Regions from separate parts of the Acinetobacter sp. Li1LvA2 genome, predicted to be linked through region 2. Evidence: predicted binding sites of a transcription regulator. Region 2 holds the regulator's gene; the other holds the start of a gene.
What was found. Region 2 encodes PhoB, which activates phosphate uptake and scavenging genes when phosphate is short. Its sites were predicted from a motif close to TGTCATNAANCTGTCATAA; they were not measured.

Region 1: a site for PhoB is predicted at 3,786-3,804, ahead of ACS604_RS05065 (NAD(+) kinase). Genes of this name have one in related genera too.

Annotation. Positions count from the first base shown of each region.
Region 1 is NZ_JBSICF010000002.1:103,852-115,421, forward strand. Features, by position in the region: gene ACS604_RS05050 (NUDIX domain-containing protein) at 1-750, shown strand, start outside; gene ACS604_RS05055 (hypothetical protein) at 773-1,321, opposite strand; gene mrcB (penicillin-binding protein 1B) at 1,343-3,739, opposite strand; gene ACS604_RS05065 (NAD(+) kinase) at 3,925-4,833, shown strand; gene ACS604_RS05070 (YeaC family protein) at 4,830-5,102, shown strand; gene ACS604_RS05075 (glycosyl transferase family protein) at 5,305-6,318, opposite strand; gene ACS604_RS05080 (dicarboxylate/amino acid:cation symporter) at 6,824-8,182, shown strand; gene ACS604_RS05085 (acyl-CoA dehydrogenase family protein) at 8,346-9,491, shown strand; gene ACS604_RS05090 (hypothetical protein) at 9,543-10,169, opposite strand; gene ACS604_RS05095 (alpha/beta hydrolase) at 10,278-11,222, opposite strand; gene pheA (prephenate dehydratase) at 11,407-11,570, shown strand, end outside.
Region 2 is NZ_JBSICF010000003.1:382,313-393,882, forward strand. Features, by position in the region: gene ACS604_RS09095 (MATE family efflux transporter) at 1-252, shown strand, start outside; gene ACS604_RS09100 (SDR family NAD(P)-dependent oxidoreductase) at 310-1,143, opposite strand; gene ACS604_RS09105 (TetR/AcrR family transcriptional regulator) at 1,356-2,027, shown strand; gene phoB (phosphate regulon transcriptional regulator PhoB) at 2,282-2,992, shown strand; gene phoR (phosphate regulon sensor histidine kinase PhoR) at 3,002-4,360, shown strand; gene ACS604_RS09120 (alpha/beta fold hydrolase) at 4,429-5,625, opposite strand; gene ACS604_RS09125 (AcfC family putative adhesin) at 5,869-6,630, shown strand; gene ACS604_RS09130 (hypothetical protein) at 6,703-7,122, opposite strand; gene ACS604_RS09135 (acetamidase/formamidase family protein) at 7,252-8,472, opposite strand; gene asd (archaetidylserine decarboxylase) at 8,902-9,753, opposite strand; gene ACS604_RS09145 (sulfurtransferase) at 9,750-10,598, opposite strand; gene pncB (nicotinate phosphoribosyltransferase) at 10,747-11,570, opposite strand, start outside.

The DNA.
Region 1 (11,570 bases), on a different contig from region 2:
CGCCGTGAAATCTATGAAGAAGTGGGTATTGGTTTAAAAGATTGGTATCAATTTGATTATATTCATCATGAATATGACGACATTATCGTCAATTTACATTTATTCCATAGTTATGTGCCTGATGAACTATTAAATCTTATTCATCAACCATGGGCATGGTACACACGTGAACAATTACTTCACTTAAACTTTCCAAAAGCCAATAAAGACATCATAAAAAGATTATATTGGCCACATTTTATTAAAATTAGTCCTACACTGGCACCAGTCGAAAATGATGACACTTTAGTATATTGGCGTAGTGAAAAAGATAGTTTTGATCAGGTAGATCTAGAAAAATTAGCTATTTTGGATTCTAATCAGCTTTCAAAATTAATCGTGAATTTCGATGTTTGGCACAAGCTAAAACCTGAGTTAAAAACTCATATAAAAACAGTACATCTTAAGCAATCCCAATTAATGAGGTTGCATAAAGGCGACTTAGAAGTGGGAGTACGTTTTATTGCTGCTTGCCACGATGCAGTTTCTTTACAGCATGCTCAGCAAATTGGCTGTGATGCTGTTTTTGTAAGTCCTGTCAAAGTGACAGAGACCCATCCAGATGCGAGCGCATTAGGGTGGGATCGTTTAACTGACTTGATTGAAAAATGCCAGATTCCCGTATTCGCTTTGGGAGGTATGAGTCCTGATGATTTAGCCACAGCACAGCAACACGGTGCGTATGGCTTGGCGGGTATTCGTAATTTTTAATAAAACATAAAAGCATTAAAAGCTAGAGCGCTTTTAATGCTTGCTGTGCTTCTTGAACAGTTTTTTGATTATTACGTTGTTGCCCAGCTTTTAAAATAGTTAGCCAAAGCTGTTTTTTCATGGCCTGACTTTGGGCAAAACTCAAACCACGTCTGGCAAGAGACTCAGCATTAGAATATTGCTGTTTATGATTTGCAGTAAGTGCAAGAAATAAATAAGTCTCAGCTGCTTGCGGTGCTAAACGCTGTGCCTGAAGTGCATAGCGTTCAGCTTCTGACCATTGCTGGTTTTTATAAGCCTGCTGTGTTTTTTGCATTAAGACTTTAAATGCAGGTAACTGGCTGCCATCATCACTAAAATGTTGAGGCTTTTTCTGTTGAGGAACAATCACCTGTAAATTTTTACGTTGAATTTCCGGATGATCATAAGGTGTAATTTTTACACCCGATGGATTTTCCGTCTTTTTGACTGGAGGAGTAGGTGTTTTCTCTTTGGAGTCAGAATGATCAGGCAAAGTTGTACAGCCGACCATAAGAACAGCACCAATATAAAAAACACCTTTCTTCAACATATCCTAATTTCCTGTTTACGCTTAGTTGTTATAACTACCACTTGAAATTACACGTGAGTTATTTGACAGATCTTGTTGCATCTGACTTTCACTCTCACGAATATAACTGTCGGTATTATCATCCTGAGAGTCAGGCGTTGTGTTATCACTTTGTGGCGTATATGTTGGATCAACTTGATAATAAGGTGCTCCACATGGAGTAGCACGGTGCGGAACCGTATGGGTTAGCATCGGAATATACATAGCGCCATCACAAGCCTGAGCAGATAAATCACCCGTTGCACGATCAATCCACTGCCACTGTACAGTGTCTGGTTGACGTATATTCACAGGAGTTTGGCGTAACTGTTTCATCACGTTAGTCCATACTGGCAATGCACCAGATGAACCTGTTAGACCAGTTACTTTGTTGTCATCTAAGCCTAACCATACTACAGCGACATGGTTACCCGAATAACCAGCAAACCATGAGTCACGTGTATCGTTAGTCGTACCTGATTTACCTGCCAATTTTAAAGCTGGAGATAAGCTACTGTAGGCTGAACGACCAGTACCCGAAGACATGACCTGTTGTAAACCATAGTTCATGATATAGCCAACAGCCGGATCAATCGTTTGTTGAACATTCAGGCCATAACGGTCAAGTAAACGACCATTCGCATCTACCACAGATCGAATTGCACGAGTTGGATATTTAAAACCGCCTGTAGCGAAGTTCTCATAAATCCCGAGCACTTCCATTGGTGACATATTGACTGCCCCAAGGAAAATAGAAGGGTAGGCAGGAATCGTTGATTCAACACCAAACTTTCTTAGATTATTGCTAAATGTTGATAAACCAAACTCTTGACCCAAACGTACAGCAGAAAGGTTATATGAGTTTGCTAATGCTTCGCTCAGACTTACTACACCATGTCCACCACCACTATAGTTTTTAGGTGTCCAGCTTTTACCGCCGTCTACAGGAACACTGATTGGAGCATCTTCAATTTGGCTTGCCCAGTTATAACGTCCAGATTCAATCGCACTTAAATAAATTACAGGTTTCAATAAAGAACCGACTTGGCGTTTTGCATCTAAAGCACGGTTAAAACCAGTAAAGTCTTGTGTAGAGCCAACTGCTGCAACAAGCTCACCATTTTCAGGATGCGCAATCAGTACAGCACCTTGGAGGTTTTTCAAACGTGCTGGGTTGCTGTTTGCTAAGCGGTCTACTGAAGCTTTAAATGCATTTTGAACTTGAGTTTGAGTAATTGGGTCTAAGGTCGTAAAAATACGTAAGCCCTGATTGGTTAAATCACTTTCTTGATATTCTGTACGCAATTGACGACGTACAATATCTAAAAAGTCTGGGAATTTTGCAGGCCCTAAACTTGGTTTGCTTAATACATTTAAAGGACGTGCAATTTCATCTTCATATTCGGCTTGAGTTAAATAACCCATCACACGCATGTTATTTAATACGGTATCGCGGCGTTTTTTTGCACCTTCAGGGTTTTTCCAAGGATTATATAAAGAAGGACCTTGTACCAAACCTACTAAATAAGCTTGTTGAGCAACACTAAGCTCACGTAATGGTAAACCAAAATAAAATTGTGAAGCCAAACCATAGCCATTAATTGAGTAGCTACCGTTTTGGCCCAGATTCACTTCATTTAAATAGGCTTCTAAAATTTCATCTTTGCTGTAATGCAGCTCGATGAGCAAAGCCATTAAAGCCTCATTAACTTTACGTTTTAATGTACGCTCAGGTGTGAGATAGAAGTTTTTAACTAATTGTTGAGTCAGGGTTGAGCCACCTTGACGCTTTCCACCCGTGATATTACTCACTAGTGCACGAGCCGTACCGCGAATTGAAATACCATGATGATGATAAAAATTGCGGTCTTCTGTAGAAATTAAAGCTTCAATGAGTGGTTTAGGGACATTATTCAATTTAATGAGTACACGGTCTTCATTGTGTTGAGGATAAATTCCTCCAATGAGTAACGGTTCTAAGCGTGCAACGCCAGTTGAAGAAGGTTTAGTACTTCGAACTTCAACAACTTGATCATTTGCAAAACTTAACTCTAAGACTTGTTCAGGTTCAACACTGTCGCCGTAGTCAAAACCACGTGTGTGAATATACATGTTGCTGCCTTGAGCAACATAACTTCCAGACTTGTCATAATTACTTGAAGTTTTGTAACCCAGTAGCTTCAATTCTTGAGTGAAATTTGCTTGGGAAATAGGCGCGTTGTTATAAATTTCCAGAGGTCGTGCAAACACTTTGGCAGGAATATCCCACCGCTGTCCTTCAAATTTTTCACGGATAATATTATCTAAACGAATCAGATAGATACTAAGAGCAATAAAAGCACCAATGACCAAAATGGAAAAGATTAGTGCAAAGAAACCGATACCACGTTCAAACTTCATAAAAATGAGATAAAACCCTAACAATGCCTGTAATGATGCGATAGCTTGTCATCAATTTGCAATGATAAAACTGTGAATAATTGGAAAACTTAGATTGAATTTTACAGCATCTTGTAGTTATGTTTTTTTAAATTAATCAGGTTAATGTTATTATAGGCAAGTATCGCAGCGGAGCTTACTCATTCGTGCAAATTTCACATAAGTCCTTCAGAAACGTCGGGTTAATCGGTCGACCAGATAAATCATCAGTTGTAGAAACACTATGTTTAATTCATGATCATTTATTGAACCTAGGCTTAAACCCCATTTTTGATCAGGAAACTGCTGAATTAGTGCCTTATGATCATGCACAGATAGTAAGCCGTCATTTATTAGGTGAAGTTGCTGATTTAGTTATTGTAGTTGGCGGGGACGGTTCTTTACTCCACGCGGCAAGAGCTTTGGTTCGTTACAATACCCCTGTTATTGGTATCAACCGTGGGCGATTAGGTTTTTTAACCGATATCAAACCGTCAGAAGCGATTTTTAAACTTGACCAAGTGCTTCAAGGGCATTTTCAACTTGATCGCCGTTTCTTACTTGAAATGGAAGTGCGAACAAATGGCGAAGTCATTTATGATGCCATTGCTTTAAATGATGTCGTTTTGCATTCGGGTAAGTCGGTCCACATGATTGACTTTGAACTCAACATTGATGGCCAATATGTTTATCGCCAGCATAGTGATGGTTTAATTGTTTCGACTCCAACTGGTTCAACAGCGTATGCGTTGTCAGGTGGTGGACCAATTTTACATCCAAGTATGGATGCTATTGCATTAGTTCCAATGCATCCCCACACATTGTCATCACGTCCTATCGTAGTCGGTGGACAAAGCGAAATTAAGATTGTTATTCGCGAAAATCGGGTGTTACCGATGGTGAGTGCAGATGGTCAACATAGCATATCGCTCAATGTTGGAGATAGTTTACACATCCGCAAACATCCATTTAAACTAAGTTTATTGCATCCACCAGGTTATGATTTTTATATGGCCTGCCGTACCAAACTTGGTTGGAACCAAGATTTTGAATCTTTCCAAAGAGATGAATCATGAATATTGAACAAATGCTATCTATTTTAAACCCTGAGATTGTAGAGCGTTTAAAAACAGCAGTAGAAATTGGTAAATGGCCAAATGGCGTTGTTTTAACAAAAGAGCAGCGTGAAACTTGTATGCAAGCTGTAATCGCTTGGGAGCTAAAGAACTTACCAGAAGAGCAACGTAGTGGTTATATTGACCGCGGTACGAAAGAAGAGGGTGAGGTTTGTGAAGATGATCACCACAAACATGAGCCAGAATTTAAACCAATTCGTTTTGTTTAAAATTTTATAAGACAGAAAACTTATTTTTTGTTATTCCATATAGCCTTGAATACCATGTTTTTCATGAGTTATAGCATATAGGCTTTTATTACTTTTGAAGGATCAAAAGTAACAAAAAATCCTTTGTATCACTGACGATACTTCCATGTATCGCAGTGATACGGTCGACATCCATGTCGACCTTCACGATAGCATTTCTTAACTACGAACTAAGATTGCTTAAATTTCGTGTTTCCCATAATACTTTTGCTTTCTGCATTGCCTCTTCAAAACTCGCAACAACTCCCATAGTATATAGTGCAATTCCCATTGTTTCTGTTACTGCCATTTCTCCATATTCATGGTGCTGTTGACCTAACCATACTGCTTTAAAAGTTGCTAAATCTAACTCTTCTTCAATTGGACTGCGTACAGGGGTGAGCTTTGGTAACTCATGTTCATAGAGCTCACCATTTTTAATGCCACAAATGAGTGTTTTTGCATCTGGATTTCGTTCAAACTCACCACCTTCACCTTTAATGACAGCACTATTTTGATAGCCTAACCGCAATGCACTATGTTGATGTGAAGTTCGATAAGCTGGATGGAATATAGCTTGTAAGGTGGCTTTAGCATTAAAAGGATTGATTAAGCGGGCTAAAGTATGGATAGGTGAGCGTAGGCCCATTACATTTCTTAAAGAAATTAGTTCACTTAAAACTGGTGAAATCACATCTAGTGGTAAATATGCGAAATTTTGCTCTGCTATTTGTGTTCGTACTTCTTGTTCAGAATGACAAATTTGATAACCCAGATATTCTAAAACTTGCTCGGTATAGACGCGGTTAAGCGTGTGGCCTGATGCACCATGCATAACAATCTTATAGCCATGCTGGGCAAGTGTGAGAGCTGCTAACAAAAACCATGGGTAATGTTTACGTTTACCCGCATAAGATGACCAGTCTAAATCAACTTCCAAAGGTTGAAAATTGAGTTGATCTCTAGTGGCTTGAACAAATCCCGCGAGTTCATCAATAGATTCTTCTTTAACACGAAGTAGCATTAAAAAAGCACCTAACTGAACATCAAGCACTTCACCTTTTAAAATCATGCTAAATGCTTGATAAGCTTCTTCATAGCTTAAAGAGCGTGAACCACTTTTTCCCTTACCTAAAATACGGACATATTGAGCGAATGGGTGTTCAGCATCTTTATAGATATTACGTTTAGTATTCATCGTGGTTCAAAAACAATAAAAATGATGGGATGTAGGCAGCTCAGAATGAAATGTCCACAAGTATTTAATCAATATGACATAAAAAACTGTCGAAAAAATATCAAAAATGTTTCTTATACTAAAGTCTTAAGGCTGCATGAGTGTTTTTTGCGCGTATTAGCTAAAAATTTAACCGAATCATTATTTAATTCGAGTACACTTTCCCGTGCTTTTTTGAGCACTCATATCATAATTTTCTGTGATTCTCCTATATCTTCAGCTTTTTATTGAAAAAGTAAGAGGTTATTTCTAACTACTCAAAGTGGTTAGAAACTTCAGGTATTCTCCTGTTTTAGAAAACAACTTTTTTTGTTTTCATTGAGGTAGTAGGAAGGTTTTTTGTTTACAAAGAACCGTTTCCCTTTTGCGGTGTTCATGTGAAAGGTTAGGGCTGTGTATTCGTAAAGAATAGACGTTTCATTTTGGTATTTCCAACGGACTTGGAAATATAGATTGAAGTAAAGTTATGGCTAAAAAACCGATTTATAAATCACTTTATTTTCAGGTGATTATTGCGATTATTGCGGGTGTTTTGGTAGGGCATTTTTCCCCAAGCTCAACGCAAATTGTCAATGGTGTTGAACAGCATATCCCAGGTTTAGGTGAGAAACTCAAGCCATTAGGTGATGCCTTTATTCGTTTGATCAAGATGATCATCGCTCCAGTTATTTTCTGTACCGTGGTCAGCGGTATTGCTGGCATGGAAAGCATGAAGTCAGTCGGAAAAACTGGCGGCGTCGCGTTGTTATATTTTGAAGTTGTTTCAACAATTGCACTTCTGATTGGCCTTGTTGTAATTAACATTGCTAAACCGGGTGTAGGGATGAATATTGACCCTACAACTCTAGACACCTCGGGCATTCAAAAATACGTCAGTTCTGGTGAGTCACAATCTACTATTGATTTCTTAATGCACATCATTCCAGATACGGTTGTTGGCGCATTTGCAAATGGTGAAATCTTACAAGTCCTTCTTTTTGCAATTCTCTTTGGTTTTGCTTTACATAAGTTAGGTGATGCAGGACGTCCAGTTTTAAAATTTATTGATCAAGTTGCACATGTGTTCTTTAACATTGTGAACATGATCATGAAACTGGCTCCGATTGGTGCATTCGGTGCAATGGCATTCACCATTGGTAAATATGGCGTTGGTTCACTTGTACAATTAGGGCAATTAATTCTCTGCTTCTATATTACGTGTCTACTCTTTATCTTCTTGATTTTGGGTACAATCAGCCGTGTTAGTGGATTCAGTATTCTCAAAATGATTCGCATGATTCGTGAAGAGTTATTAATTGTACTTGGTACATCTTCTTCTGAATCAGTTTTGCCTCGCATGTTGCGTAAACTTGAAATTGCAGGTTGTGAAAAATCTGTAGTTGGTTTGGTGATACCAACAGGTTATTCATTTAACCTTGATGGTACGTCAATTTATTTGACCATGGCTGCAATCTTTATTGCTCAGGCAACAAATACACAGCTTGATATTCAGCATCAGATTACTTTGTTACTAGTACTCTTAATCTCATCTAAGGGTGCGGCGGGTGTAACAGGTTCTGGCTTTATTGTGATGGCGGCAACTTTGTCTGCTGTAGGACATATTCCAGTTGCAGGTTTGGCATTGATTTTAGGTATTGACCGTTTCATGTCAGAAGCACGTGCTTTAACTAACCTTGTTGGTAACTCTTTAGCGACAATTGTTGTTGCTAAATGGGTCGGTGCTTTAGATAAAGATAAGCTCAATGATGCTTTAAATAATCCAGATGAAGTCGACAGAAAAATGATGGAACCAAAAAGTCCTCAAGTCGCTGAAGGTCTAGATTAATTCAAATAAACCTATATAAAAAAGGAAGCTTTAGCTTCCTTTTTTATTGGCTGACTGAAAAGTACAGTTTTAATGAGCAGCTATGCCATGACAGTTGCTAAAAAAATGATTAGCATGCACAGCAATGAGATTCGATAAAACAATAAAGCTGAAGGAAAATATTATGTTGGCATACGATGCAGATTTAGAATTATTCCGTGATAATTTTAAACGTTTTATGAGTGAGCATATTGCACCTCACTACGATCAATGGGAACGCGAAGGAATCATGCCTCGTTCCGTTTGGAATCAACTGGGTGAAAATGGCTATTTATGTGTAGATGTTCCAGAAGAATATGGTGGTTATGGGGTTCCAACTTACTATTCATTAATGTTAGTTGAAGAATCTGCACGTGCTGGTTTTTGTGCATTATCGACAGCTATTTCTTGTCACTCTGAAATTGCTGCGCCGTATATTTTACACATTGGGACAGAAGAGCAAAAACAATATTGGTTACCGAAAATGGTAACAGGTGAAGTTGTTGGTGCAATTGGTATGACTGAACCTGGAGCAGGCTCGGATTTACAATCAATGCGTACCAGCGCCATTTTGCAAGACGATCACTATTTATTAAATGGTTCAAAAACATTTATTTCAAATGGACAGCATGCTGATCTTGTCGTGCTTGCAGTAAAAACTGATCCTCAAGCCCGTGCAAAAGGTGTGTCATTATTATTAGCAGATACACATCTGGAAGGCTTTAAAAAAGGTACCAACCTCGACAAAATCGGCCTACATTCTCAAGACACATCTGAGCTGTTTTTTGACAATGTGAAAGTACCTAAAAACCAATTACTTGGTCAAGCTGGGCAAGGTTTTGCTTATTTAATGCAAGAGTTACCTCGTGAACGTACTGCAATCGCATCTACTGCAATTGGTGCAATTCGCGGTGCAATTGATTTGGCAACAGCGTATGTAAAAGAGCGCCAAGCATTTGGTCAACCCATTTCACAATTCCAAAATACTCGTTTTGTTTTAGCACAAGCAAAAATTGATGAGCTTGCTACAGCAGCTTTTTATGAAAGAAACGTTGCCTTATATCAAGAAGGCAAACTAGATGTAGAAACAGCTGCAGCATTGAAAAGTTTCAGTAGTGATATGCAAATGAAGGTTGCAGACAACTTACTCCAACTTTTTGGTGGTTATGGTTATATGACTGAATATCCAATTTCACGTTTCTTTGTAGATGCCCGTATCCAACGTATTTACGGTGGTACAAATGAAATTATGAAAGAAATCGTAGCGCGTGGATTAATTGGCAAAGCCTAATTAAGCATAGAACAAAACAGCCTGTCTTAGAACAGGCTGTTTTGTTTTTAGCTATTTAGTCTTCTGTTGAATGACAGGATAGTCTTGTTGTTTCGGTAATTGCTGTAATTCATGATTCATCTTTCTTAAAAACTCATCTGCTTCATCTTGATGAAATGAATCTTCGGTGTATTCACTACGTTCTTGAAAGACGACACCACAACCAGTTATTTTCATATTTTCAGGATTAAATGACCAATCATTTGGATTCTTTAAGTTAATGTTTAAATCACTTTCACAGCTTTTCCATAAACGTAAAAAATCATTTGATAACTCTGCTTTAAATCCTCGTGCTGGATAGACCGAGAAGCCTTTCATTTCGGGATTAGAAAACTGTATAAACATGTCTACTGGCATACCGCCCCAAATGATTGCTGTATTTTCTGGTAAAGCAATGCCTGATAAATTTTTCTCTTTTAAAGCATGCGTTTGCTCAAATTTCTCTCTGAAATTTTGGGCCTGATAGGTCAGCTTGGTTTGAGGTGGAATTGGAATACCGCGAACTTGATTACTGACAGTTGTCATATAGTATGGAGAATTATCAGTACCATTGCATCCTGCGATTAAGGGGCAACCGCCGCAAGCCGTTAAACTAAAACTTGTAAGACCCAGTAAGCCTAAAACAATAATTTTATTCATTCTATTTTACTGTTGTTATGACATATTGGGTCAGTATAACCAATCTATGCATTAAGAGGTCTATCTTTAAGAACAACGAAATAATCATATTTAAATATAATTATGTTTTTACTTGGCTGGCTGCTGCACTGGCCCATCAAACAAGGATTTACAGCTTTCTAGGTCTTTGCACGAAGCAAACATAAGTGCTTTGGGTAGACTTGCATACAAATTTGTAATGTGTTGTTCAGCCGGGTTATAAAAATGCCAATAAGTAAATTGATCTGAACGTTTATTTTCCAGAGCTTTAAAGAAATCTGTTTCGTTAAATTTATTATCAAGTTGAGTACGTGGCCCGCCTTGTTCATGTGTACCGACCGTGGTCAAAAGCATCGGAGAATTGCTTTGTTTTTGACTTTGCCAATGATTTAACTTTTGAAATAACATGCCTTGGTCAAACCAAAGAGAAGGGCTGGCAGCAAAATAACGCTGAAATGCATCTGGCTTTTGAAAAAAATGATAAAGAACCAACAAGCCTCCAAAAGAATGTCCATATAGACTCTGTTGTTGACTATTAACTGGAAATTGTTTTGCAATTTCTGGTTTGAGTTCATCATTTAAGAAATTGATGAATTTGTCAGCACCACCATATTTATATTTACCTTGTGCCTGAAATTCAGCAGAAGGTTTTGGTGTGTAATCATAAGCGCGTTTTTGCACATCAAAAGTTTTTTGCTGCGGGTAACCAACCGCGACTATCATGAGTGGGTCTAGGCCTAATTTTGCTGAACCTGCACCAATAGACTGGGCAATATTGGCAGCACTTGGAAATGTGGCATTGCCATCTAATATATAAAGTACTGGATAACCATGTTGGGGTGGGGCAACGGGTGGTTTATAAATTTGAATAAGATAATCATGGCCTGTATTTTTAGATTTAATTTGAAATTGTGCCTGATTATTTTGAAAAACGATTTTTGATTGATTTTGTGTGGAAGTTTGAGCCAAAACAGAGCTGTTTATTAATGAGCTCAAAAGGAAACAGCAAGGTAAAAAGAAAAATGATTTATGCATAATGAGTGATAATAAAATTTATTACGCAAATGATAAATGAAAATCATTATCAAATAAAGCAATTCAAGGAATGTGCGTAAAAAGGTTAATGAAAAAAGCTCTTACAGCTATATTGCCTAACAAATCAAAGCAGACTATTGTTATACTCTCGTTTAAAAGATGATTTTACTGAGGCTGCATTCTAATGATCAACGATGATCAAAACAAAACGACTTCTCTTAGTTTAGAACAAATTCGCGAAGATATTGATAGCGTGGATCAACAGATTCAAGAGTTATTAAATCGACGCGCAAGCCTTGCTGAAGCTGTTGCGAAAGCTAAATTTGCATCCGAAGAGAATCCTTTGTT
Region 2 (11,570 bases):
ATTTTGTTTTTTGGTGCAGGTGCCATTTTTGCATCGATCATGCGTGCCAGCGGAACCGTGACTGTTCCAATGTTGTTAAACATCTCTGCTATTTTATTTATTGAAATTCCATGTGCTTATTGGTTTAGCTCAATATGGGGGCTTAAAGGCATCTGGGTTGCCTATGCCTTGGCATTCGTCAGTTTATGTATTATCCAAGGCCTGTATTACCAATTTATCTGGAAGAAAAAGAAGATCAAAGTTCTTATTTAGAACCATCCAAGTCACATAAAAAAAGCCATCATTTGATGGCTTTTTTTCGTTAAAAAATTATTTCATTAATTTGGTCACAATGGTTGAAGCACGTTGATATCCTGTTGGGAATAAACGCTGGAATGCATCAAGAATTTTTGCATCACTACCAATCAATAAACGGCGTTTATTTTTTAATACCGCTTGTAAAATTTGACGAGCTGCTTCTTCAGGTGGGGTACGTAGTAGCTTGTCAAAGTTTTGAATTGATTTCGTCGGATCCATACCCAAACTATTCAAGCTATCACTCATTTTTGCAGCTTTAGCAATATTGGTGCGGATTCCGCCCGGATGTACGCACAATGAGCTTACGCCACTTTTTTCAATATCTAACTCTTGGCGTAATGATTCAGTAAAACCACGTACAGCAAATTTAGTCGCGTTATAACCAGATTGAGTCGGTTGAGCAGTCAGACCAAATAGGCTCGAGATGTTAATAATATGGCCATCTTGAGTTTGCTTAATGAACGGTAAAAACTCTTTAGTTCCGTACACCACACCCCAGAAGTTAATCCCAACAATCCACTCTAAATCTTCGTAGGTTGCACCTTCAACAGTTGAGCCTAACGCGACACCAGCATTGTTAAAAATTAGGTTAACAGAACCGTGATCTTGTACAGTTTCTTGTGCCCACTGCTTTACCGCTTCACGGTCAGACACATCAAGTTTTTTGGTGGTAACCGTAATATTGCTGTACGGTTTTAAAAGCTCGACAGTTTGTTGTAATCCTTTTTCATTAATATCACTCAACGAAAGATGGCAGCCCTGTTTTGCCAAAAGAATTGCTAGCTGTCGCCCAATGCCAGAACCTGCGCCCGTAATTGCAGCGACTTTGTTTTTAAAATTTTTCATTGTCCATCCTTTGTTTTTCGATATTTGCACAACCGGTTCATTGCATGTGCAGTTCAGACATCTTCAATATAATTTTGACAATACCCATTGTCAATATAGTACACTGTAATTTCAGATAGAATGGCACAATTCTTCTGAGAGCTTTATCATAGTGAGCATATTTGGCCAAAACCTATAAATTAGGAAACCATTCTTTAGGAAACGACTTATTTATGGCGACTAACGACTCAACCAGTAAAAAGAAAACAAAAAGTGTGAGTAAAGAACGTCAGTTCAAAGGGTTATCTCTATCTGAACGTAAAGAGGCGCGCCGTGAAAAATTGATTGAAGCAGGTATTGCGACCTACGGAACACTCGGTTTTTTTTCCGTGACGGTAAAAGATGTATGCCAAGAGGCAAAACTCACAGAACGTTATTTTTATGAATCATTTAAAAAGAGTGAAGATTTATTCCAAACCATCTTTTTAAAAATGATTGAAGAATTACAGCAGAACTTAATGCAAGCCGTGATTAAAGCTACCCCCGATCCAGAAAAAATGGTCGATGCAGGATTGCGAGCACTGCTGACAACATTAAAAGACGACCCAAGATTAGCTCGTATTGTCTATGTCGACGCAGTTTTGGTACAAGAGTTACATAATCAGGCCACTATTCAAGAAACACTTGCGCAATTTGATCGCATGATTCAAGCCTTTGTTATGCTGACCATGCCGCAAATTCAACACCACGAAAATGAGCTTTCTTTAATCGCAACTGGTTTGAATGGATACGTCACTCAAATTGCGATTCGATGGGTCATGGGAGGGTTTGAACAGTCTCTTGAGCAGGTTTTAACCGCATGCCGTATCGTTTTCTTATCTTTATTAGCGCAAGTTTCAAAATAATATTAAAGTTTTTTGACAGACATAAATGTGCAAAACCAGCTAAGCCATTCAAGTTATAAGCTATTGAATGATTTTAAGAAAATTAAAGTCTTCATGTCACAATTTGGTCATACCTTTGCCTTGGTTTTGTCACAAATTATTGCTAAATTTAATTTTATAGACTTTTCTGCAATGAAATTGTCATAATTAATCTTTGTAATAAGCCTGTCATAACTACAAAACGGTTCACCGTTAAATCTATAGGATATTGCGCTGTGAAAGATGACTATATTTTAATTGTCGATGATGAGCTTCCTATTCGCGAAATGATCCATACTTCTTTGGACATGGCAGGCTTTCAGTGTTTACAGGCAGAAGATGCCAAACAGGCTCATCAAATTATCGTCGACCAACGTCCGGCGCTTATCTTGCTTGATTGGATGTTACCTGGAGGCGTAAGTGGTGTCGATTTATGTCGCCGCTTAAAACGCGATGAGAACTTAGCAGAAATTCCAGTGATTATGTTGACTGCTCGCGGAGAAGAAGACCACAAAGTACAAGGTCTTGACGCAGGTGCAGATGACTACATGACTAAGCCTTTTTCAACACGTGAACTGGTTTCACGTATCAAGGCAGTTCTGCGTCGTGCTAATGCATTAAGTGGCGAAAAAACCATTGATGCCAATGGCTTAATTCTTGATCCTGTAAGCCAGCGTGTTAGCTTTGGCAACAGCATTTTAGATATGGGTCCAACTGAATATCGCTTACTTGCATTTTTTATGACCCATCCAGAGCGTGCATATACACGTGCCCAGTTGCTCGATCAAGTGTGGGGCGGTAATGTATATATCGAAGACCGCACTATCGATGTGCACATTCGCCGTTTGCGTAAAGTTTTAGAACCTTTTGGTGTTGACCGATTTGTTCAGACTGTGCGTGGAACTGGCTACCGTTTCTCAACACGTGCAGATTTAGCCGCAGGTTAACCAAGATTTATGTATGAACCCTACCCCGTCCCCGAACAGGTACGTGAACAAAAGCTTTCTCGCTACAGTAGTTTATGGACGTTTGCCAAACAAGATTTACGGCTCTTATTATTTTTTCTAATTATTGCCGGTTTAGTCGGTTTAGGCGTTGGGTATTTCTGGAGCTGTATTTTTATCGCCTTCGTGGTGTTTTTTACACTCCAGTTGCGTTCTTTATATCTGGTCAATGACTGGATTGCGAATAAACCTTATGACGTTCCTCCAAATCTTAATGGGATTTGGGGGGCATTATTATTTAATGTCTATCGCGCTCAGCGCCAAGAACGAATTGTACAGGCCGAAATGGTCGGTTTAATCGACCGTGCACAATCATCTTTGGTTGCGCTTGCTGAAGCCGTTGTTTTAATTGATGACCAACATCAAATCGAGTGGTGGAACCCTGCTGCCGAACGTTTGTTAGGAATCAGTCCTCTCGACCGCGGCCGAAATCTATTAACGATTTTACGTCAGCCAACCTTTATTGAATATTTTAACAATATTGATCAGGCACCCGATGGGATTAAGCTTCACTCAAATTTTGATGATGACCGATATGTACAGGTTAAACTCACAAGATTTGGTGGAGAAAGTCGCTTATTGGTGGCATACGATGTGACTCGTATGCACAACCTTGAACAAATGCGTAAAGACTTCGTCGATAATATTTCTCATGAACTTCGTACACCATTAACTGTACTGAGTGGTTATATCGAGACATTTACCGATCAGGAAGATATTAGTCCGCGCTGGAAACGTGCGTTTGATCAGATGCAGTCGCAAACCAAGCGTATGAATGCTTTGGTGAATGACTTACTACTATTATCGAATTTAGAAAATAATAAAAAAATTGCAAAGAATCAGATTATTGAAATGCCGAGTTTAATGAGTCAACTCTTTGACGATGCTCAGGCCTACAATGCCGATTATGGACACACGCTCAATTTACATATTGATAGCCACTGCGACCTGATTGGTTCTGACATGGAAATTGCTAGTGCATTTAGTAACTTAATTACCAATGCTATCAAGTACACACCTAAAGGTGGAACCATTACCATTGGCTGGCACGACGATGGTGAACATGCGTACTTTAGTGTACAAGACACAGGCATTGGGATTAACCCTAAACATTTACCACGACTAACTGAACGCTTCTATCGTGTTGACAGTGACCGTAGTCGTCAAACAGGTGGTACAGGTTTAGGTCTTGCGATTGTAAAACACGTGCTGATGCAACACGGCGCGTATTTAGATGTACAGTCTAAAGAAAATGAAGGATCAACATTTACCGCAGTTTTTCCGAAAGAAAGACTATATAACATGACCTAAAATTATCCTTTGTACATATAAAAAGCCGACTTATGAAAAGTCGGCTTTTTTGTATTAGTTAAACTAATTTACTTAAAATTAGAGCAATACGATTTGCTCTGGTTTTTCTCTATTACGTTTAAAAAGTTAGTGGCAAACGTATTGCTCTGGCGTAATGCATCGCGGTGATCTCCACCATCAATCGTTTGATATATAGTTGGTTTTTTTAATTTACATAGCTGCTGATAATAAGCAGATGTGCCTCTAGGGTCGACTAAATGATCTTTAGAACCTTGAACAATCATTAATGGCACGGTAGGCACCATATTTTCAATGGACTGTTGTTTTAGATAAGCCAAAAGAGGTTTTAAATCTGCATCAGTTCGAAATATGCTAGAAGGAGATTTCTTCAAATCAGATTGAAGTTCAGATAAACAACGACTGCGCGCTTGAGTCAGCACTGTGTTCATTTCTGGACTGACTAAATTCTCAGGAACAATACTTGGTTCTGCTGCTTGTGCTCCTAATAAAACAATCGGGAAAAATGCTGCCACACTTGGTTCTGGGTTTGGATTACTCTGCACATATTCTGCAATACCTTCATATTGATAGCCGCCTGGTGCAAGAGCGATTGCCCCTTTTAAATCCAGTTCAGGCGCATCTTTTTGACCATAAGCAGACACTGCAATTGCCGCAGCTCCGCCTTGACTGTGCCCCATCACCAACCACTGTTTATTAAAACTCTTAGGCTTGAGCATATGTAATGCCCGCACTGCATCAACCACCGTATGAAGCTGGCTCTTTGCATTCATGTAAGGATGCCCACCCGGTGTACCTAAACCCTGATAATCAGGTGCAACAACTGCATAGCCACGTGCAAGCCAACCATCTAAAGCTTTAGAAGCAACTTCTTGGTATGAATGAACGGGGCCGCCAACATAATCACCCGAAGGTGCACAAGTATCAGCAACTCCAGTCGTGCCATGCGCCCAAGCCAGTATCGGCCAACCATTTTTTGGCGGAGTGCCTTTTGGTAATAAAATAAAAGCGGATGCCACAATGGGCTCGCCCTTAATCCCTCGACTACGATAATTAACTAACAAACGCTGATCAGCATGAGGAAATAAATCTGTCACATCTTGCCGTTCTAGAGACAGTATTGAACCCGGTTTGTCGCTCACAATTTGCTTACCCAAATCTGTAATGGGAACAGCCATAGCAGAACCAGACACCAAACAAGCGCTGCTAAATAAAATTTTTAAAAAAGAATTACTTTTTTTAATCAAGGGATTACTCCTCTATTATTTACATTACATCTATTTAAATAATTAATTTATAAAATATAAATTACCATAAAATCTTCTATATTTATATTTAACTCAAAATAATTTACATTTATATATAAACACTTAAAATCTAATTAGAATATATTTTAAAGAAATGTATTATAAATATCGTTGCAAAAATTAATCCAATTTCAATAATAAAAAATATATGCTGATATTTTCTTAATTACTATAGCGATTAAAATGTCAAAACAATATAAATTTATACCCTATCTGATTTGTCTTATTCTCGGTTCTCTACCTATCCATAGTTTTGCAGACGTAGAAGTGTATGGTCCTGGTGGGCCAGCACCTGCCATGAAAGAAGCCGCCAAACAATTCAGCAATAAAACGGGGATAGCAGTCCATGTGACTTCTGGTCCAACTTCTCAATGGTATGACAAAGCGAAACTAGATGTGGATGTTATATATAGTGGTTCTGAAGCCATGATGTCTGATTTCGAAAATGCTTTTTCTGAGCAAATTATAAAAGACTCGGTGGAACCTTTATATTTACGCCCAGCAGCGATTTTAGTACGCAAAGGAAATCCTAAAAATATTAAAGGATTTAAAGATCTAGCTAAACCCAATATTAAAGTTTTAGTTACTCATGGTGCAGGTCAGGTAGGTATGTGGGAGGATATTGCGGGTAGAACTGGCAATATTCAATTAACCAAATCTGTTCGAAAAAATATTGCCACCTATGCAGCCAATACAGGTATTGCCAAGAAAAACTGGGAAGAAAATAGTAGCTATGATGCTTGGTTAGTTTTTAATATTTGGGGAGTTAGTAACCCAGATGTTGGACAAATTATACCTATTGAACCAGAGCTGGTTGTCTATCGTGATACAGATATTGCCTTAACCAAACATAGTTTAAAAGACGCTGAGGCTAAACGTTTTGTAGAGTTCTTATCGTCTCAGCAAGGTCATACTATTTTCAAAAAATATGGTTGGACAAAATAATTAGAAAAGGGAGCGTAGCTCCCTTTTCTTTTTTAAAATTATTCACTCTAGTTCACCTAGAATATATTCATTTCAAATTAAATATACTCCAACGGCATATAAACTTCCCAATATGAGACAAAAGGCTGAACTGATATACCAAAATAAATCACTATTACCGACAAATTTTGACTTTAACCATGGAAAAGCCAGACCACGGATAAGAAAAACCGCTGCAACAAGCGACAAAATAAGTTTAGTAAATGGTAATAGCTCTATTCCCTTTGCTGCAAAGAAAGCATAAGTAGCACATACCGTTAGAATTAATCCCACAGCTATAGCTGTAAAATTAGGATACCAATGCCCTCTTTCGACCATCTGAACAATACTTTTCCCGGCCCCTAAAAACCGAAAACCATTTACCCCCCAGAACACACAAACAAAATGAAGTAATGCGGCACAGAATGTTAATAATGCAGCAATATAAAGTAGAGCGTTCGGAAGTGAGTGCATTAGATTTTATACTAATAAATATGTGTGATATTTATTATACTCAATTATAAAATATATAAAACTTATTGATAGTTGAAATGAATTTAACTTGGTATTTAATATTTTAAATACCAAGCTTGGTTTACTTAATTATTTGCTCTCAAACTCTTTAAAATCAGCTTTTCTGATTTTTGCATGAATACCTTTGGTTTTATCTACAACTTGTGAAACTTCAAAATCAGTTGCGGCACTTAAATACGCATAAGCCGTTGCTTCATCAATACCGTATTCTTGGTTTAAGAAACGAATGGCTTCACGGGTAGACTTTTTCATCGCTTCATCTAGATCTTCATCAAGACCCGGTGTAATCCAAAACTCAGCATTTTCAGCTAAAGGTTGTTTTAGCTCTTTGCCCGGTATTTTATCTTTACCTGCTTTGAGCAAGGTAAATTTTAGTGTTGCGCGGGCTGAAGCTTCTAGTGCCGTTAATGCTACTTCACCATCCCCTTGCGCGAAATGGCTATCACCCGTATAGAATAATGCGCCTTTGACCTGAACAGGATAATAAGCTGTTGAACCTGCACCTAGTTCATTAATATCAATATTTCCACCATACATTGCAGGGGGTACAGAGTGAACAGGCTCAGAAGTATTGGCTGCTACCCCCATAATTCCCATAAAAGGATACAGCGGGAAACGTATTGATTTACCCGATTCTGTTTTTAATACACCTTCGTACTCACCTTTAGCATTTTTTTCAATTGGTGTGAAAATTGAGACATTTCCATAGCGTTCAGGATGCTCAGCCGATGCATTTTCTTGCTTTGCTTTTTTAGGAAATTCCCCCACTAACGCACCTTTACCATGTCGATTTGAAATAACACCGTAAGGTACACGCGGCTCAACTTTAAGTACCTCAACTTTCAAAATATCACCGGGCTGTGCGCCTTCAATTGCAACAGGACCTGTCACAATATGTGGCCCATCTTTATGAAAATCATGCTTTAAATTTGACTGCGTAATTGTTTTTGCATCTTCCAATATTTCATTAGATTTGACACCTTTCGATTGAAAGAACTTTTCAGCATTACGCCCTTGGTCTTCAAGCAAACCTTCATGAGAAACCGTATCAAATGTCACAACACTATCCGAAGGAACAGTAAGCACGGGTTTAGCATCCCGATTCGGTAAATAGCCCCATGTAATAGTATTTAAAGTAGATGGAACGTAATAATTACCTTTATATTCGCCACTTTGAAGTTGAGTAGGCTGTTTTGAAATTTGATTTAAAACTTTAAAATCATTGGCATGAGTGAGTGAAATACAAAGTACAGATAAAACCGAAGCTGTAAGGCGTTTAACTTTTAACATGATTTCAGAACCTAAAAAATATGAAAATTACAGTAAGGTCCTGAATAGTTAGCAAGCATTGTGCCAAGGCTAAAGGTTGTGCAATATCTAAAAAGCACATCATATTTATAAAATTAAATAATTTTTTTAGATTTAACAACTTATCTTCAAATAGAATTAAAATTACAACTTAAGTCTAACTTAAATATTTCTTTCTATTTTTATTTATTAATTTTCAATCATATTAATATTTTTGCTCTCTTCAGACACATATTTATGGACTAGCTTCTATAATGTCTTATTTCAGATCACTCAATAATAATTATATATTTATATAATATAAATATAAACACAGTTATATATTTTACTTTTATATAATTTAAATCAAAAAAATAAACCCTGAATAATTAAAGTCAGGGTTTACTTATCTTATAGGGGTTATATCATTTACTAAACTGTATGTCCCATGCGCTCGCCCATTACAACCACAGACTCAGCTTTAAAGCGTTGTTCCCATTCGATCTTATCTTTTTCAAATAAAATAACCGCAGTAGAACCTAAATAAAAACGTCCAAGCTCAGCACCTTTCTCTAGCTTTAATTGATGATGCTGTAATTCGATACGACCTGAAGGTTTCACTTTACCTGTTGCAACAGTTTCAATACCAGCAACAATCATTGCACCCACTAACACAACAGCCATACGGCCAAGTTCAGTATCAAACAAACACACCATGCGTTCATTACGGGCAAATAGTCCCGGTACATTTTCAGCAGTCACCTGATTTACCGAAAATAGCTCACCTGGTACATACAAAGTTTCAGTTAATGTACCTGCAAAAGGCATATGAACACGGTGGTAATCGCGTGGAGATAGATAGACTGTCGCAAACTCGCCTTCTTGAAACGGCTGAGCAAGTTGTGGGTCGCCAATGAGTTTCTCTACAGAAAAGCTTTGGCCTTTTGCTTGAAATACTTCACCCGCAGTGATCTTACCAATTTGAGAAATAGCACCATCAGCAGGTGACACAATACTATCTGCATTTTCGTCAACGAGACGCACGCCATCTTTTAAAGCACGAGTAAAAAAGTCATTAAAAGATTTATATTTTAGTGCATTGCCTTGTTCAGCAATCGATAGATCAATCCCATATTTGGTTTTAAATGCATGAATAACAGCAGTTTTCACAACTGGATTTTCACTCGCAGCAACTTTACCTACCACACGGCTTAATTGATGCTGTGGTACAAGGTTTTGTGCCTTAATAAATAATTCTTTTTTTAATCGAGATGTGAAACTCACGACGGTGATTCTCCAGTAATAATAGGACTATCGAGGCGATTGCCCCATTCACTCCACGCACCATCATAGGCTTTGGCTTCCCAGCCCAAGAGCCTAGCCAAAATATAGGCCAAACCGGAACGGTGATGTGACTGGCAGTACACAACTACAGGTTGATGTAAATCAAACCCCAGTTGTTCAAGGCGCTGCCGCGTGCGTTCAAGCGGATGCAATTTTAGATGATTTTCACGATTAAGTGCAGTACTCCATTCAAAATGGAGGGCATTTGGAATGTGACCGCCGCGTCGCGCCGCTAAACGGATCCCACTATATTCATCACTCGTGCGGCAATCCCACAATTGCACATTTTCTTGCTCAACTTGTTTGCGCAGCTCCTCATAGTTCACTCGGAACTGAGCAGCATGCGATAAATCAATCTGAATTAAGTCTGCAACAGGAGAAACTTTTTCGACTTCTGCTGTAGTTGGCAACCCTGCTCCTAACCATGCATGGATACCGCCATTAATTAAACTGGTACGAGTGAATCCTAAGCAATGCAAATTCCAGATTAAACGCCCAGCCCATGCTCCGCCTTCATCATCATAAACCACGACATGATGATTAGGTGAAATATTCAATTTTTCAATAAGTGCCTGTAAGCCCGCTTCATCTGGCAAAATGCCAGTAGCTTCTTCATCTTGAGCCACCAACCATTTCGGCTGTAAATGAATGGCATGAGGGACATGGAGTTGTTCATAAACCGATGCACGGCTCAAATCTACAACGCGAATATATTCATTGCCTAAATAAGGCACTAACTCTTCTGCTTCTATTAATAAATCGAGTTTAAAATCTGGAGGTGTCATCGTCATGGTTACTTTTTATACCAGCTTATTTCCAATCTTAGCATAAGCATATATCTAACAAACTCTGATTTTCTGCAACTCTTTAGCAGAAAATCAGATATCAGCATTCTCACTTTTAAAAATACAAAATAGAGAGACTATTTATTACTTAAACCACTTCTTCAAGTTCTTCGATTTCAAAAACCTGACGTAAATAAGCCAAGAAAGTATCGTTATCAGTCATGGTTTTACCGGGACTATCAGAGATTTTCGCAACCGACTGGCCATTACATTCAACAAGTTTCAACACAATATTGAGCGGCTTTTGTCCCATATCATTAGTCAAATTAGTTCCAATACCAAAACTCACCTGAAAACGATCTTTAAAGTATTGATGTAATTCCCATGCTTTTGGCAAATTAAGACCATCGCTAAAAGTCAGCATCTTAGTTTTGGTATCAATTTTTAATTTACGATAATGCGCATAGGCCTTATCCCCCCATTCGTAAGGGTCACCACTATCATGGCGTAAGCCATCAAATAGTTTCGCGAAGTACAAGTCAAAATCTCGCAGGAACGCATCCATACCAACAACGTCAGTTAGGGCAATTCCTAAGTCTCCACGATATTCTTGAACCCATGTCTCTAAAGCCGCTTTTTGAAAGTCACGCAGACGTACATCAAGGGCCTGAAAAGCTTGTAGGAATTCATGAGCCATGGTCCCAATTGGTGTAATGTTTAACTCTTTTGCGAGCAGGACATTACTTGTACCACGGAACACATTTGGCACTGTTTTATGAAAGGCTGCTACAACATGTTTTTGCCATACGAAGCTATAACGGCGACGTGTACCAAAATCAGAAACTAAGAATGGAGGATCATTCGGTTTTTGTGTTTTTTCAAATTCCTGAATCAATTCAAGCTTAGCCTTTAAACGGCGCTCGCCTTCAGCCCATACTTCATCGGTTTTGATACGACTAAAATAAAGTTCAT